Regions from separate parts of the Carnobacterium sp. FSL E2-0243 genome, predicted to be linked through region 2. Evidence: predicted binding sites of a transcription regulator. Region 2 holds the regulator's gene; the other holds the start of a gene.
The links. The regulator NrdR, encoded in region 2, represses ribonucleotide reductase genes. The targets are predictions, from matches to a motif close to ACACNATATATNGTGT.
Positions count from the first base shown of each region.

Region 1: the regulator NrdR is predicted to act here: its motif matches at 1,999-2,014, upstream of nrdH (glutaredoxin-like protein NrdH).

Region 1 is NZ_JBBOPM010000001.1:296,239-304,428, forward strand. It holds gene MHI00_RS01370 (hypothetical protein) at 1-133, shown strand, start outside; gene MHI00_RS01375 (DUF5067 domain-containing protein) at 343-897, shown strand; gene MHI00_RS01380 (S-layer protein) at 988-1,818, shown strand; gene nrdH (glutaredoxin-like protein NrdH) at 2,131-2,364, shown strand; gene nrdI (class Ib ribonucleoside-diphosphate reductase assembly flavoprotein NrdI) at 2,367-2,747, shown strand; gene nrdE (class 1b ribonucleoside-diphosphate reductase subunit alpha) at 2,725-4,899, shown strand; gene nrdF (class 1b ribonucleoside-diphosphate reductase subunit beta) at 4,969-5,931, shown strand; gene MHI00_RS01405 (PTS sugar transporter subunit IIC) at 6,001-7,380, opposite strand; gene MHI00_RS01410 (MurR/RpiR family transcriptional regulator) at 7,580-8,190, shown strand, end outside.
Region 2 is NZ_JBBOPM010000001.1:2,324,942-2,333,131, reverse strand. It holds gene polA (DNA polymerase I) at 1-996, shown strand, start outside; gene mutM (DNA-formamidopyrimidine glycosylase) at 1,073-1,927, shown strand; gene coaE (dephospho-CoA kinase) at 1,947-2,561, shown strand; gene nrdR (transcriptional regulator NrdR) at 2,809-3,267, shown strand; gene MHI00_RS10940 (replication initiation and membrane attachment family protein) at 3,291-4,751, shown strand; gene dnaI (primosomal protein DnaI) at 4,751-5,677, shown strand; T-box leader at 5,773-6,001, shown strand; gene thrS (threonine--tRNA ligase) at 6,099-8,036, shown strand.

The DNA of each region.
Region 1 (8,190 bases), 2.0 Mb from region 2:
AGATTTGAAAGAGCAAGGAGTAAAAACACACAATAAATCGCTTTATCAAATTTTAGTCGAAGCAAACATTTTAAATCAATCGGGAGAGCCGACAGAATGGATCATGGAAAATGGCCATTTAAAAGAAGCTTAGAAGGAGAGTGCAATGGCGCACTGTCTCTTTTTTTGTCTTTAAAATCAATACATAATAAGTCTGTCCAAAAGCTATTTAGTTATTCTTAATTTGTGTAAAAAAGAAAAGAATAAAAGCAAACATTGAAATAAAAATATGGTATACTGTTCAAGTAACGTTCGTTTTTTGTTTTTATTTGCAAAATTTGGAACTGGAGGAGGAAGAAGACATTGAAAAAATGGAGGAAAATCAACATTTTTGCTTTGATGTTGGGACTCTTACTGCTAGTCGGTTGTGGAATGAGAAAAGAAGCAGAGCATGATGTTTCTAAAGATTTTACTTATGATAAAAAGGTAGAGATGGATCAAGTTGTAGAAGGTGAGGAGTACAGTGTTCGAGTGACGGGGTATAAAGTAATTCGAGATAGCGAGAATATGCCGGCTTTGATGATGTATTATGAATTTGTTAATAGTAGTGAAGAAGAAATTTCACCATATGACCTCTATATGGATGCTTATCAAACGAGTAAAATAGCAGACGGGGATACAGAGCTTTATGAAGCTGATATTTATGATGGGTTACTAGATGAAGAAGATTTAACTCTATTAAATAATACTTTTGAGCTGGTAGAGCCAGAAAGCCAATTAAAATGCGCAACTGTGTGGAAGTTAAGAAATAATAAATACCCGCTAGAAGTTGAAGTTTACAGTTATGAAGAAGAATATCTGGGGATCATTCAGATCGATATGCAAAAAGGAATTGCTGAAGGATCTACCGAGATTTAAGAAGTAAAAGGTACTTTTCCGTTAATTGTGGTGAAGAGTACTTTTTAATTTGAATTCAAATAGAGTTGAAGTAACTAGGAGGATGGTTAGATGGAAAAAATATTAATAAGTACACTATTGATTTTCTCTCTTAGTCTATTTGTCCTCTCTCTTTATTTACATATTCAGTTGAAGAAAAAAATCAAACGGTTGATGACTAAAAAGCCTAATACACGTCAACGAAAAGCGCAGTTGAGATGGAATCAGAATCAAAAAATGTTGAAGAAGCGTCTAGCTAAACGTTTAGTTTTTGTGATTTGTTTTGGTTTAGTAAGTTTAATGGTAGGTTTGACACTGCCATTCTATTCAGAAAACAGATTTAAAGCTAGTTCAGAGAATACTTTCAAGACTGAAGTTAATGCTGACCAAAATCACCTTATTTTAGATACCCCTGAACAGTCGATTGAAAAAGATGAAGTCCCAGAAAAAACAGGAACACAAGAAAACCCACAGCCGTTTTCACAACCAGTAAGAGTGGCGGCAAATTTTTTAGATTTAAACACGATGACTTTTTTTCCTGCTGAATTGGAGGTTACTGTTTTAAATTCCATTCGTGGAGAAGAGGCGTGGCGTTTATTAGTTGGTGAAAATCAGTTTAATCCTATGGCGCCAGCAGGTAAAGAATATATCTTGAATCGTTTGAAGTGTAAGATTGTCGCACCAGAAAATCCAACGGCAATCGCGAAATTCTCAGAGTTTGATTTTAATTATTATTCAAAAGAGGGAAATCCTTATGAACGTGTGACAGTCATTACTCCAGATCGCTTAGGATCGGAATTGGAAGTCAACGTTGAAAAAGAAGGCTATCTTTACGCTTTAATCGACAGTGGAGATGCGCCAGTCATTAATTATCAAAATAACTTATTTTTAGCAACGGAATGATTGGAAATAGCTAGTTGTAAATGTACGAAAAGTGTTGGATTAATTGTAGGAAAAAGTTAGAAATTTAAATAGCTAAAAAGTCAATAGTAAAATGAAGAAAAAAGGTTAAAATTTTTGAGCGAATAAGTTGCAAATCGGCAATTGTCTAAGCTATAATAGGGTTTCTTAAGTTTTTCTAAACGACTATATATGGTGTTTTTTAATAAAGTTTGCAAGTAGCGTATCTATATGTTGTGTTTAGTTGTGAGATGGCTTATAATGAATCTTGTCGATATAAAAAAACAATTATTTAACAAAATGGAGGCAGTAAAAATGAATAAAATCCACTTATATAGTAAACCAAATTGTCCACAATGTGACATGACAAAGTTTTTGTTAAAAAATGAAAATATAGAGTTCCACGAAAAGAATATTATGGAAGACGAAAGCCATTTAAATTATTTAAAAGATCTTGGCTATATGAGTGTTCCTGTAGTAATGGTGGAAGGAATTGAACCAATCGTTGGTTTCCAACCAGAACGTCTAAAAGAATTGAAAGCAATCTAATTATGAAAATCGTTTATTTTTCCTTAACCGGACAAACCAGACGTTTTGTAAAAAAATTAGACTTAGATAGCTATGAGGTCACTGAAACAAATCCTTTTTATCGTATTGAAGAGGACTATGTCGTAGTGGCCCCTACTTATGACATCGAAGTAACCGAATTGATTAATGATTTTATCGAGTATAGTGATAATCAAATGCACTTGAAAGGCGTAGCGGGTGGTGGAAACCTAAACTTCGCCAATCTTTTTGTCTTTACAGCAAAAGATTTAGCCAAAAAATACAACGTTCCAATGCTATTTGCATTTGAATTTAGTGGAACAGACTTAGATGTCATTAACTTTAAGAAAGAGGTTGATAAACTTGAACATAACAAAAATTCCTAAAGAACAAAACAACCCTAGCTATTTTAAATTAAATAATCAATTAAATATTCCAGTGAATGGAAAAATACCCATGCACAAAGATAAAGAAGCCGCTCGTGCTTACTTTTTGGAGCATGTAAATCCAAACACTGTTTTTTTTCATACATTAAGAGAAAAATTGGACTACTTACTAGAAAATGATTATATTGAAGAAGAGTTTATTTCTAAGTATTCATTTGAATTTATCAAGAAATTATTCCAAAAAACCTACGATCATAAATTCCGTTTCCGTTCATTTATGGGAGCTCATAAATTTTATACTCAATATGCTTTGAAAACGAATGATAATCAACGCTATTTAGAGCGTTATGAAGATAGAATTGCGTTTAATGCGCTTTATTTTGCCGATGGCAATGAAGAACTAGCAATGGATTTAGCTGAAGAAATGATTACACAACGTTATCAGCCTGCAACGCCTTCATTCTTAAACGCTGGGCGTAAGCGTCGTGGTGAATTAGTTTCGTGTTTCTTGCTACAATTAACTGATGATATGAATAGTATTGGTCGTGGTATTAACAGCGCCCTACAATTATCAAGAATCGGTGGAGGCGTAGGGATTTCACTTTCTAACTTGCGTGCTGCTGGAGACCCAATCAAAGGCTATGAAGGCGCAGCAAGCGGCGTAGTTCCAGTTATGAAATTATTAGAAGATAGTTTTTCATACAGTAACCAACTAGGTCAACGTCAAGGAGCAGGAGCTGTTTATCTAAGTGTTTTCCATCCAGATGTTGTCGCATTTTTAGCAACTAAAAAAGAAAATGCGGATGAAAAAGTTCGTGTTAAAACATTGTCTCTTGGATTAGTTGTTCCAGACAAATTTTATGAATTGGCTAAAAATGATGATTATATGTATCTATTTAGCCCATACGATGTTGAGCGTATCTACGGAGAGCCTTTCTCGTATATTGATATCACAGAAAAATATGACGAGTTAGTGAATAATCCTGATATTAAAAAATCTAAGATTAAAGCACGTGACTTAGAAATAGAAATCAGTAAATTGCAACAAGAATCAGGTTATCCTTATGTGATTAATATTGATGCTGCTAACCGTAGCAATCCAATTAAAGGGAAAATCTTGATGAGTAACCTATGTTCAGAAATTTTACAAGTTCAAAAACCTTCTATTATTAATGATGACCAAAGCTATGAAGAAATTGGAACAGATATTAGCTGTAATTTAGGTTCAAGTAATATTGTGAATCTAATGGCTTCACCAGATTTTGGCCGTTCTGTTCGAACAATGACTCGTGCACTGACATTTATTACAGACAGTTCATCTGTTGCAGTAGTTCCTTCTGTTAAAAAAGGTAATGATCAAGCTCATACAATTGGTTTAGGAGCAATGGGACTGCATACGTATTTAGCTATGAATCAAATCCATTATGGCTCACCGGAATCAGTTGATTTCATTAATATTTATTTCTTATTATTAAATTACTGGACATTAGTTGAAAGTAATAATATTGCTAAAGAGCGCAATGAGACTTTTGTTGATTTTGCTGAGTCTAAATACGCAACAGGTGAGTACTTCGACAAATATATCGAAAAAGAATGGCAACCTGAGTCTCAACGTGTCCGCGAATTATTTGAAGGTATATTTATTCCAACCACAGAAGACTGGGAAAAATTACGTGATAATGTTAAAGAATTTGGCTTATACAATCAAAACCGTTTAGCGGTAGCACCAAATGGTTCTATTTCTTATGTGAACGAAACTAGTGCTAGTTTACACCCAATTACGCAAAGAATTGAAGAGCGTCAAGAAAAGAAAACGGGTAAAACGTATTATCCAGCACCATTTTTATCAGATGAAACAATGCCTTATTATAAATCAGCCTACGATATGGACATGCGTAAAGTAATCGATGTTTATGCAGCTGCTCAACAACATATTGATCAAGGAATGAGCTTAACCTTGTTTATGCGCTCAACAATTCCAGCAGGTTTATATGAATGGAAAGGCGAAAATGAGAAGCAAACTACAAGAGATCTAAGTATCTTACGTAACTATGCTTACCATAAAGGTTGTAAATCAATCTATTATATTCGTACCTTTACAGATGATACAGATGAAATCGGTAGTAATGCATGTGAAAGTTGCTCGATATAAGATTAAATAAAAGTTGAAATAGCGCACGTTAAACTGCGCTATTTTTCAAGATAGAAGGGATTTTAGACGATGACTGAATCAGAACAATATGCGGCGATAAATTGGAATAGTTTTGAAGATATTCTTGATAAAAAGACATGGGAAAAATTAACAGAACAATTTTGGTTAGATACACGAATTCCAATCTCAAATGATTTAGATGATTGGCGTAACCTATCAAGTATTGAAAAAACTTTAGTAGAACGTGTTTTTGGTGGATTAACTTTATTAGATACGCTTCAATCACAAGATGGAATCTCAGCTTTACGTCAAGATGTCCGTTCGCCTCATGAAGAAGCTGTATTAAATAATATTCAATTTATGGAATCTGTACATGCTAAGAGCTATTCTTCTATATTTAGTACATTAAATACGCCTAGAGAAATAGAAGAGATTTTCAACTGGACGAATTCAAATGTTTATTTGCAAGAAAAAGCAGCGATTATGAATGATATTTATCAAACAGGCTCGCCATTACAAAAGAAGGTAGCAAGTGTCTTCTTGGAAACTTTCTTATTCTATTCTGGTTTCTACACACCGTTATACTATCTAGGAATTAACAAATTGCCTAACGTTGCTGAAATCATTAAATTGATTATCCGTGACGAATCTGTCCATGGTACGTATATCGGTTATAAATTCCAACTAGGTTTCAATGAGTTATCAGAAGATGAACAAAAAAGTTTGCAAGGGTGGATTTATGAATTATTGTATAAACTTTATGAAAATGAAGTGAAGTATACAGAATTATTATATGATACAGTTGGTTGGACTGAAGAAGTTAAAGTTTATTTACGTTATAATGGAAACAAAGCCTTAATGAATTTAGGTATGGCACCATTATTCCCTGATACAGCAGAAGATGTTAATCCAATTGTTATGAATGGAATGTCTGCTGGAACAAGTAACCATGATTTCTTCTCACAAGTTGGAAATGGCTATCTATTAGGAGTCGTTGAGCCAATGCAGAAAGAAGATTACGAAATTTTATAATTTGATTAACTAAAATACCGACTTAAACTTTTACAAAAGGTTTAAGTCGGTATTTTTTATTTTTTTAAATTAATCAACATCTTCTAGTTTTATTTTATTAGCAGCGATAACGAAAGGTGCCCAGATGACGAAAGCAATTGCTAGATTAACAATCGAAAGAATAATCGCACGCCAATCGCCACCAGTCGCTAGGAAGCCATTAACAATTGGTGGCATGACCCAAATGACACTAACAACTACAGGTGCGACTAGGCCAGTCATGGTAGCGAAGTAAGCTACACCAGCCATAACACAAGGAGCTAGAATGACAGGAATCATGTAAAGAGGATTCAAAACAATCGGCATACCGAACATAACAGGTTCATTAATATTAAAAATTCCTGGTCCAATACTTAAATTTGCTACAGCTCTTGAATCTGGACGCTTAGAAAAAACAAAGATTGCAACAATTAGCATTAATGTTGCGCCAGACCCGCCTGGCCAAACGAAAGCTTGGAACGTTCCTGAAACCCATTTGTAGGGGATATCTTGGCCATTTTGAAAAGCATTCATATTTTGATTCATGGCATTTCCCCAAATAGTAGATAGAACTGGAGCCATGACGTTATCTCCATGAATCCCAAAGAACCATAGCAAATGAACTAGGAAAACAATGAGTAAAACGGCCCCGAAACCTTGAGATAAGTTTAGAAGAGGTTCTTGAATGGTAGATGTAATCCAGTCAATCATCGGCATACCAGTTAATTTAGAAAACCCATAATTGATGAGTCCGCAGGTATATAAAGCTACGCAAGCTGGAATAATAGCAGCGAAAGCTTTTGCCACAGCTGGTGGAACAGAATCAGGCATTTTAATTGTGATATTTGCTAACATTAATTTTGAAAAGATTACTACTGAAATAAAACCAAAGATAATCGCTGTAAATAATCCTGATCCGCCCATATGTGCGTCGAAGTTAAAAAAGCCCCAAGCACTAGTGACGATAGTATTTCCATCAGTAACACTACCGCCAGCTTCATTAATCAATTTTACCATGTTACCAGGTATTTTTTCTGACAGAGCTAAATTTGTTGTTGCAGTTTGAGTTAAGCCCATAAAAAAAGCAGCTAAAGCCACGACAGCTCCGGACAAAGGATCGACATGATAAACTTTTGCTAAATTATAGCCAAGCGCAACTGCGAATATCACTGCAACAATAGCTAAGCTACCAAGCCAAACATACCCATTAATGCCAATAATTGGTTCCATCGCAGTGACAAAACCAGTCCAACCCCAAGTAGTCGGGAAGTCACGTAAAAAAGCATTTAATAAGACGGCAATCGATCCAGCCATGGTCGCTGGCATAGTTCCGATAAAACCATCACGTAACGCAACTAAATGTTTTTCATTCCCGATTTTAGCAGCAATAGGAATGATATACTTCTCTAACCAATTCATTAATCCTTGCATCATTAAACCTCCATAGTTAAAATAATATAAGTGTAGCAACAAGTAAAGCGCTTTACACAAATCATTATAATGTTTAAAATACCCTTTTAACAGGTGTATTAAAGATAAGGAGATTCATTACTAAGGAAAGGAAAGCGTTACCTTTACGTTACGCCTTGTTACATGTTAAAATACTGGAGTAAGCTAGGGGGAATAAAATATGTTGTTTTTGGATAAAACGGTGGAATTAAATGATACTGAAATGGAGATATATCATTATATCAGCGGGAACATTGATAAAGTTATTTTTATGAGAATTCGTGATTTAGCAGATGAAGTTCATTATAGTACGACCACCATCTTGCGTTTTTGTCGCAAATTTGACTGTCAGGGTTTCGCTGAATTTAGAATTAAGTTGCGAATGTTTCGTAAAAATCAAAAACAAATTCCAATTGATACGACAGATGAGACGACATATATTGATTTTTTGAACCGAACAGCACAACCTGAGTTTCAGCGTTCCGTTCAAGAAGTTGTAACGGTTTTAGCTGAAGCGGAACTGGTTATTTTTGTTGGAGTTGGATCATCTAAGCTGATGGCAGAGTATGGAGCTTTATATTTTTCTTCATTATTTCTCATGTCGATTCATATAGATGATTTATTTAATCATCCATTATATTATCTGTCGAACCAAGTATCTAAAAAATCTTGTTTGTTTATAGTTTCAGTTGATGGTGAGAACAAAGAAATAATTAAAAATATTCATCACTTAAAAATGCAAAATATAAAGGTTATATCTATAACTAACAGCGCTAAGTCCACCATTGCTAG
Region 2 (8,190 bases):
ATTAAGAAAACAAAAACGGGTTATTCAACGGCGGTTGATGTTTTAGAACAACTGCGCCCACAAGCACCGATTGTAGATGATATTTTACATTATCGTCAAATTGCTAAAATCCAATCAACCTATGTTGAAGGATTATTAAAAGTTATTAACGGGAATACAGGAAAAGTTCATACTAGATATGTTCAAACGTTAACTCAAACGGGCCGTCTAAGCTCTGTTGATCCTAATTTACAAAATATCCCGATTCGCTTAGAAGAAGGTCGCAAAATTCGTCAAGCTTTTGTACCAAGTCATGAGGGCTGGAAGATCTTTGCTAGTGATTATTCACAAATTGAATTGCGTGTTTTAGCGGATATTTCAAATGATCAGCATTTGAAAGAAGCCTTTTTAGAAGGTCAGGATATTCACTCAAGTACAGCAATGCGTGTTTTTGGCATTGAAAAAGCTGAAGATGTAACTGGGAATATGCGCCGTCAAGCAAAAGCCGTGAACTTTGGAATTGTCTATGGTATCAGTGATTATGGTTTATCGCAAAATCTTGGAATAACCAGAAAAGAAGCACAAACCTTCATAGATACTTATTTTGAAAAGTATCCTGGAGTAAAACAATATATGAGTGATATCGTTCGAGAAGCTAAGGATAAAGGCTATGTAGAAACTTTATTCCATCGACGTCGTTTCTTAAAAGATATTAATTCACGCAACTTTAATCTACGCTCATTTGCTGAAAGAACAGCGATGAATACACCGATTCAAGGTAGTGCTGCCGATATTATTAAAGTTGCCATGATTCAAATGGATCGTCGCTTAAAAGCCGAGAATTTAAAAACAAAGATGTTGCTACAAGTACATGATGAATTGATTTTTGAGGCACCTGAGGAAGAAATTGCTATTTTAGAAAAATTAGTTCCTGAGGTTATGGAATCAGCAGTTAAATTAAATGTACCTTTAAAAGTCGATAGCAGCTATGGTGATAGTTGGTACGATGCAAAATAATATCTAAGTAGATAATGATTTAAGCTATGGCTACTAAATGACCATAGCTTAAATTTAGTAGAAAGAGGTTGAAGAAATGCCAGAATTACCAGAAGTTGAAACTGTTCGAAAAGGTTTGACTAATCTAGTTGAAGGAGCAACAATACAAGACGTTGATGTTTATTGGGATCGTATTATTACTGCACCTTTTTCAAGTGAAGCTTTTCGAAATGATTTATTAGGACAAACTATTCATAAAATTGAACGTCGTGGCAAATATTTAATTTTTTTAATGGACGATTGGGCAATGATTTCACATTTAAGAATGGAAGGAAAGTATGAAGTTGAAAAAACGGGAACTCCATTAAAAAAACATACTCATGTTGTCTTTCATTTGACTGACGGGAGGGATTTACGTTATTTAGATGTGAGGAAATTTGGTCGAATGACATTAGTTCCAATTGGAACAGAGCATGAAGCACCAGGAATCAAAGGCTTAGGTCCAGAACCAATTCCAGAGTTATTCAAATTAGAGCCATTTAGTGTAGCGCTAGGAAGTAAATCAAGAGCGATAAAACCATTATTACTAGAACAAAAAATAGTTGTAGGATTAGGCAATATTTATGTTGATGAAGCTTTATTTGAAGCGAAAATTCATCCCTTAAGACCGGCTAATTCGTTAACGTCCATAGAGATTAAGAATTTGCATCACTCAATTATTGGTGTTCTTGGTAGAGCTGTTGAAGCTGGTGGAACGACGATTCGAACGTATCAAAATGCTTTAGGTGAGGCTGGAAGTTTCCAAGTGGATTTGTTGGTTTATGGAAAGACTGGGGAACCTTGTGTGAATTGTGGTCAACCAATTCAAAAAATAAAAGTGGCGCAACGAGGCACGCATTTCTGTAGTCATTGCCAAACTTTGACGGAAAGAAATAGTCGTCCACAGCACTAAATGGAATGAGGAATGAGTCATGACTTATATTCTAGGATTAACAGGCAGCATTGCGACAGGGAAATCAACAGTCAGTAATATATTTAAAGCTTTGGGATTCCCAGTGGTTGATGCAGATATTGGAGCACGTGAAGTTGTTGAGGTAGGTGCGCCAGGTTTACAAGCATTAGTGGATTATTTTGGTCAAGAGCTTTTAACACATGATGGACAATTAAACCGTGAAGCTTTAGGTGCGATTGTTTTTGCGAATGAAACCAAGCGGAAAAAGTTAAATGAGTTATTAAAGCCTTATATTCGTTCCTGGATTGACAGGGAAAAAAATAAAGTGATTGCTAGTGGTGCGCCATTGGTTATCATGGATATTCCTTTACTGTATGAAGCTGGAGGTTATCAGGAAATGATGGATTCAATTATGGTCGTCGCAATTCCTGATGATCTTCAGATTACACGCTTAATGGCACGAAACCAGTTAAGTAGATCAGAAGCATTACAAAGAATCAAGGCGCAGATTCCAATTGCTAAAAAAGTAGAGTGGGCAGATAGCGTCATTGATAATAGTGGGAGTTTAGTCGATACTCGCCAGCAAGTAGAAAAGTGGCTCCAAGAAAAAAACTTGTTTTCGGATCAATCATAATCCGAAAACAAGTTTTTTTCTTGGAGTAATCCTTAAAATGCAGGTGGGAAATTATAGATATTCGAATAAAGACATTTGCCATAAGCCTTTTCAGGGGGTAGACGGCTATGTTATAATGATGTGAAACTAGAAATTTAAGATAGAAGTAGTCTGTCTTTTTATGAATAAATAGAGTAAAACATACGAGTGAATTAAACCGATAAATAAATAGACCTATGAATGAAATGATAAAAAAAGGGTGATGAATATGCAATGTCCACGTTGTCAAAATAATGGTTCAAGAGTTGTAGATAGTCGTCCAGCAGATGACGGACGTGCTATTAGAAGAAGAAGAGAGTGTGAAGCCTGTAGCTTCCGCTTTACTACGTTTGAAAGAACAGAACAAACGCCATTGTTAGTTGTGAAAAAAAATGGTACAAGAGAAGAGTTCAACCGTGAAAAAATTCTTCGAGGGCTGATACGTTCTTGTGAGAAGCGTCCTGTTGCAATGGATCAAGTTGAACGAATGGTGGATGAAGTTGAAAATAAAATTCGTAGCCTAGGTGAAAATGAAGTTTCAACTACGCTAATTGGTGAATACATTATGGAACGTCTAGCAGAAGTGGATGAAGTTGCTTATATTCGATTTGCTAGTGTATACCGCGAATTTAAAGATATGGATTTCTTCCTAAAAGAATTACAAAAATTAAAAAATAAAGATAAATAAAAATGAGAAAGGTGTGAATCATTTTGAATTATCCTTTAAAGAATCTAAGTCCTAAAGATGGCTTTGAAGTGAGGCAAAATGCTTTGCTTTCAGATATGGATCAAAAAATTCTCACCTTTTTATACCAACCTTTAACGGGAGCGACAGCATACAGCTTGTATATGACCCTATGGTCTGAAATTGGTGAAGAAAGTTATTGGAGTGAGGGAATCTTACATTCTGAATTATTGACCATTTTAAATTGTGGTATTCCAGAATTGTATCGAGCGAGAGTTAAGTTAGAAGCTTTGGGGCTACTAAAAACCTATTTGAAGCAAGAGCCCGAAAAACAATTTATTTATGAATTGCAATCTCCCTTAACCGCAGCAGAATTTTTTAAAGATGATTTGTTGAGTTTGTTATTACTAGAAACGGTTGGAAAGCGCAAATACAAAAATTTACGCCAACGTTATAGCATTAACAAAATTGACACAGAAAAATATGTTGAAGTCACAAAAGGTTTTTTAGATGTATTTAGTTTTGATAAAAATAAATTCTCAGAAAATCAAGAATTATTTAAAGATTCAACAGCTTTAATTGGCAATGAACGTCCAGTAGAAACGACTCAACTAGATAATAAAACCTTTGAATTTAAATTTTTCTATGAAGGTTTAGCAACGCAATATATTAACCGCTCCTCAATTACTAAAGAAATTGAGAACAGTATTTTAGTTTTGCATACAATGTATGGCATTGACGAATTGGAAATGCAAAAATTTGTTTTACAAGCCTGTGATATTGACTCAGGTAAAGTGGATGAAAAAAAACTTAAACAAGTTGTTTACTCAAATTACCACCAAACCAATCAACAGCCTGTTGAACTAAAAGAACGAATTGTTGAAGATCCAACTAGCAATCAAAATAAACAAAAGTTCAGAAAAAATGATTTAAGCCATCAGGGTTTCTCTAAAGAAGATATTGTCTTAATTGAAATCAGTGAGGAGTTTACACCTTTTGATTTTATTGAAAATATAAAAAAACAAAAAGGTGGTTATGTAGCCAGAACAGAGGAGTGGGCTGTTGAAAATCTAATTAAACAATCCAATTTACCTAAGTCTGTGATTAATATTTTGATTCATTATGTATTAGTTATTCGCGGTAACCCAACTTTAACTCAAAATTTAGCTGATAGTATTGCTAATGATTGGAGCCAATCAAAAGTAAAATCACCAGAAGAGGCCATTCGAAAAGTGCAGGAACTTTACCGAGAAAATGAAATAAAAAAACAAAAAAGAGCCGAGCAACAAGCTTCATATTCAAAACCTCGTAATAATCAATACAATTCAGCGGCAGGGAATCAACGGAATCGCCAAGAGACATTGCCAGAATGGGCAAAAGAGAATCAGGCTGAAGTAGAAGAGAAACCGATGAGTGAGGCAGATCAAAAAGCCTTTATGGATCGAATCGCTCGTATTCAAAATTTAGGGAAAGAAGGTGACCAGTAATGGAAGATATGGGAAAAGGCCTAACGAAGATAATTAAAGATAGAAAACTTACTTCACAATATGAACAGCTGATTCAAGAAGTTTTAAAAGATCCAGATGTGGCTAAATTTATCGAAGAAAACCGTGAAAAATTAACGGATGAACGAATTGAAAAAAGCTATGCTAAACTATATGAATTTGTGCAAGAAAAGCGTAAGTTTGAGAAAAATCAAGGAATGTTAGCTCCTGGCTATCGCCCAACATTATTTATGAACTTTCATGTTATTGATGTTACCTATGTACCTACATCAGAATTAATTGCGAAACAAAAAGAATATGAAATTAGACGTCGTGTGAATTCAATGGATATGCCTAAAGATGTTCGAACAGCAACTCTCGATAAATTCCAATTAACGGATGATCGACGTGAAGCTTTATCAGAAGCGCTTGATTTTATTGATTCATTTTTAAAAGAACCAAAACAGTTCCACAAAGCCTTGTATTTACAAGGTTCATTCGGAGTCGGAAAAACCTATTTATTAGGTGCAATCGCTCATGATTTAGCTAAAAATGGCTATACAACAACATTGCTTCATTTTCCTTCATTTGCAGTGGAGATGAAACAATCCATTGGGAAAAATAATATGTCTGAAAAATTAGATACAATTAAAAAATCAGCTATTTTAATGTTGGACGATATTGGAGCTGATTCAATGTCAAGTTGGATTCGTGATGATGTTCTAGGTGTCATTTTACAATATCGGATGCAAGAACAATTACCGACCTTCTTCTCTTCTAATTTTGATATGAAACAGCTGGAAAATGAACATTTACGCACTAGTCAACGAGGCGAAGATGAGCCCTTAAAAGCGAAGCGAATTATGGAGAGAATTCGTTATTTAGCTAAGGAAATTAACATGACAGGTAAGAATCGACGCAACTATTAGTATCTCAGTTTTTTAGTAAAATTGAGAAGAACTTGATGATTTGATTGACTCTTACTTGAAATTTCCCTAAAAAAATGGTTTAATAGTATCAATAGATTAAATCAATGAGGAAGATAAAAAAATTAGAACTCTATTTTTAGAGAGGGATTGTTTGCTGAAAATATCCTAAGTAAGAGCTAGTTTTTACCACTTTCAAGTGCCACTGTGAACGAAGTAACTTTCTAACTAGCAGTTGGTCGTTTAGCTAGCGTTATTAAGCCTAAAGCAAGTTTAATCCTATTAAACTTGAAAGCTGGGTGGAACCACGAATTATTCGTCCCTTTTACAGGTTATTATTGACTTGTGAAAGGGACTTTTTTTTCGGAAAAATACCCCGCATTGATTAATCCGTAAATAATAACTACAAATGGAGGAATAAAACATGTCAGAAATAAAAATTACCTTTCCTGATGGAGCAGTAAAAGAGTATCCTGCTGGTTCTTCAACATTAGAAGTGGCAAAAGGCATTAGTAATAGCCTTGCTAAAAAAGCTTTAGCAGGTAAATTCAACGGAGAATTAGTTGATTTAGTTCGTCCTTTAGAAGTTGATGGTTCTCTAGAAATTATTACACCAGATCATGAAGATGCTTTGCAAATTTTACGTCATTCATCAGCACATTTGATGGCTAATGCGTTACGTCGTTTATACCCAGATATTCATTTTGGTGTAGGTCCAGCAATTGATAATGGCTTCTATTATGACACAGATACTGAGGCTCCAATTACAGAAGAAGACTTACCAAAAATAGAAGCTGAGATGATGAAAATCGTCAAAGAAAACAATCCGATTGTTCGAAAAGAAGTAACTCGTGAAGAAGCGTTAGAGTTATTTAAATCAGATCCTTATAAAGTAGAATTAATTACAGCCTTACCTGAAGACGAAGCGATTACCGTTTATGATCAAGGTGATTTTGTTGATTTATGTCGTGGCGTACATGTGCCAACAACTGGCCGTATTCAAGTCTTTAAATTACTATCTTTAGCTGGAGCCTATTGGCGTGGAAATTCAAATAATAAAATGATGCAAAGAATCTACGGAACAGCTTTCTTTGATAAAAAAGACTTAAAAGAATTTTTACAAATGCGAGAAGAAGCTAAATTACGTGACCATCGTAAACTAGGAAAAGAATTAGATTTATTTATGACTTCTTCAGATGTTGGATCAGGCTTACCTTTCTGGTTACCAAATGGAGCAACTATCCGTCGTGTGATTGAGCGCTATATTGTTGATCGTGAAGTTAGTTTAGGCTACCAACATGTGTACACACCAATTATGGCCAATGTTGAATTTTATAAAACTTCAGGACACTGGGATCATTATCATGAAGATATGTTCCCACCAATGGATATGGGAGACGGTGAAATGCTTGTCTTACGTCCAATGAATTGCCCACACCATATGATGGTTTATAAAAATGATATTCATAGTTACCGTGAATTACCAATTCGAATCGCTGAATTAGGTATGATGCATCGTTATGAAAAGAGTGGCGCACTATCGGGCTTGCAACGTGTACGTGAAATGACATTAAATGATGGACATACTTTTGTTCGTCCAGATCAAATTCTAGATGAATTTAAACGTACAATGGAATTAATGTTAGCTGTTTATGATGATTTCGATATTACTGATTATCGTTTCCGCTTAAGTTATCGTGATCCAGAAAATACAGATAAATATTTTGATGATGATGCAATGTGGGAAAAAGCTGAAGCTATGTTGAAATCAGCAATGGACGAACTAGGACTTGATTATTTTGAAGCAACTGGTGAAGCAGCCTTTTACGGACCTAAAGTCGATGTTCAAGTGAAAACAGCATTAGGAATTGAAGAAACTTTATCAACTATTCAATTGGATTTCTTATTGCCAGAACGTTTTGATTTAACTTATGTAGGTGAAGATGGTGAAAATACTCATCGCCCAGTTGTTATTCATCGTGGTATTGTTTCGACTATGGAACGTTTTGTTGCATACTTGACTGAAGAATACAAAGGTGCATTCCCAACCTGGTTAGCACCAATGCAAGCAACAATTATTCCTGTAAATATGGATTTACATGCAGACTATGCGTATCAATTGAAAGAGCGTATGACAGCTATGGGAATGCGTGTTGAAGTGGATGATCGCAATGAGAAAATGGGATATAAAATCCGTGCTTCTCAAATGCAAAAAATTCCTTATCAATTAGTTGTAGGGGATAATGAAGTTGAGGAAGCTTCTGTAACAATTCGTAAGTATGGTGAAAAAACAACAACAACAGAAGATTTTAGCATGTTCTTAGATTCAGTTGTTGCTGAAATTAAAAACTTTAGTAAATAAAATAAATAAGAAGAGCACTTGAGCATAAATAATTTGCTTGAGTGCTTCTTTGATTAAAATTATATAAAATCTTAATACTTTTATTAATAATTAGGTATATTAAAAAAGTTACATATATGTTACGATTATTTCTGTTGGGAGTCTATTATGAGTT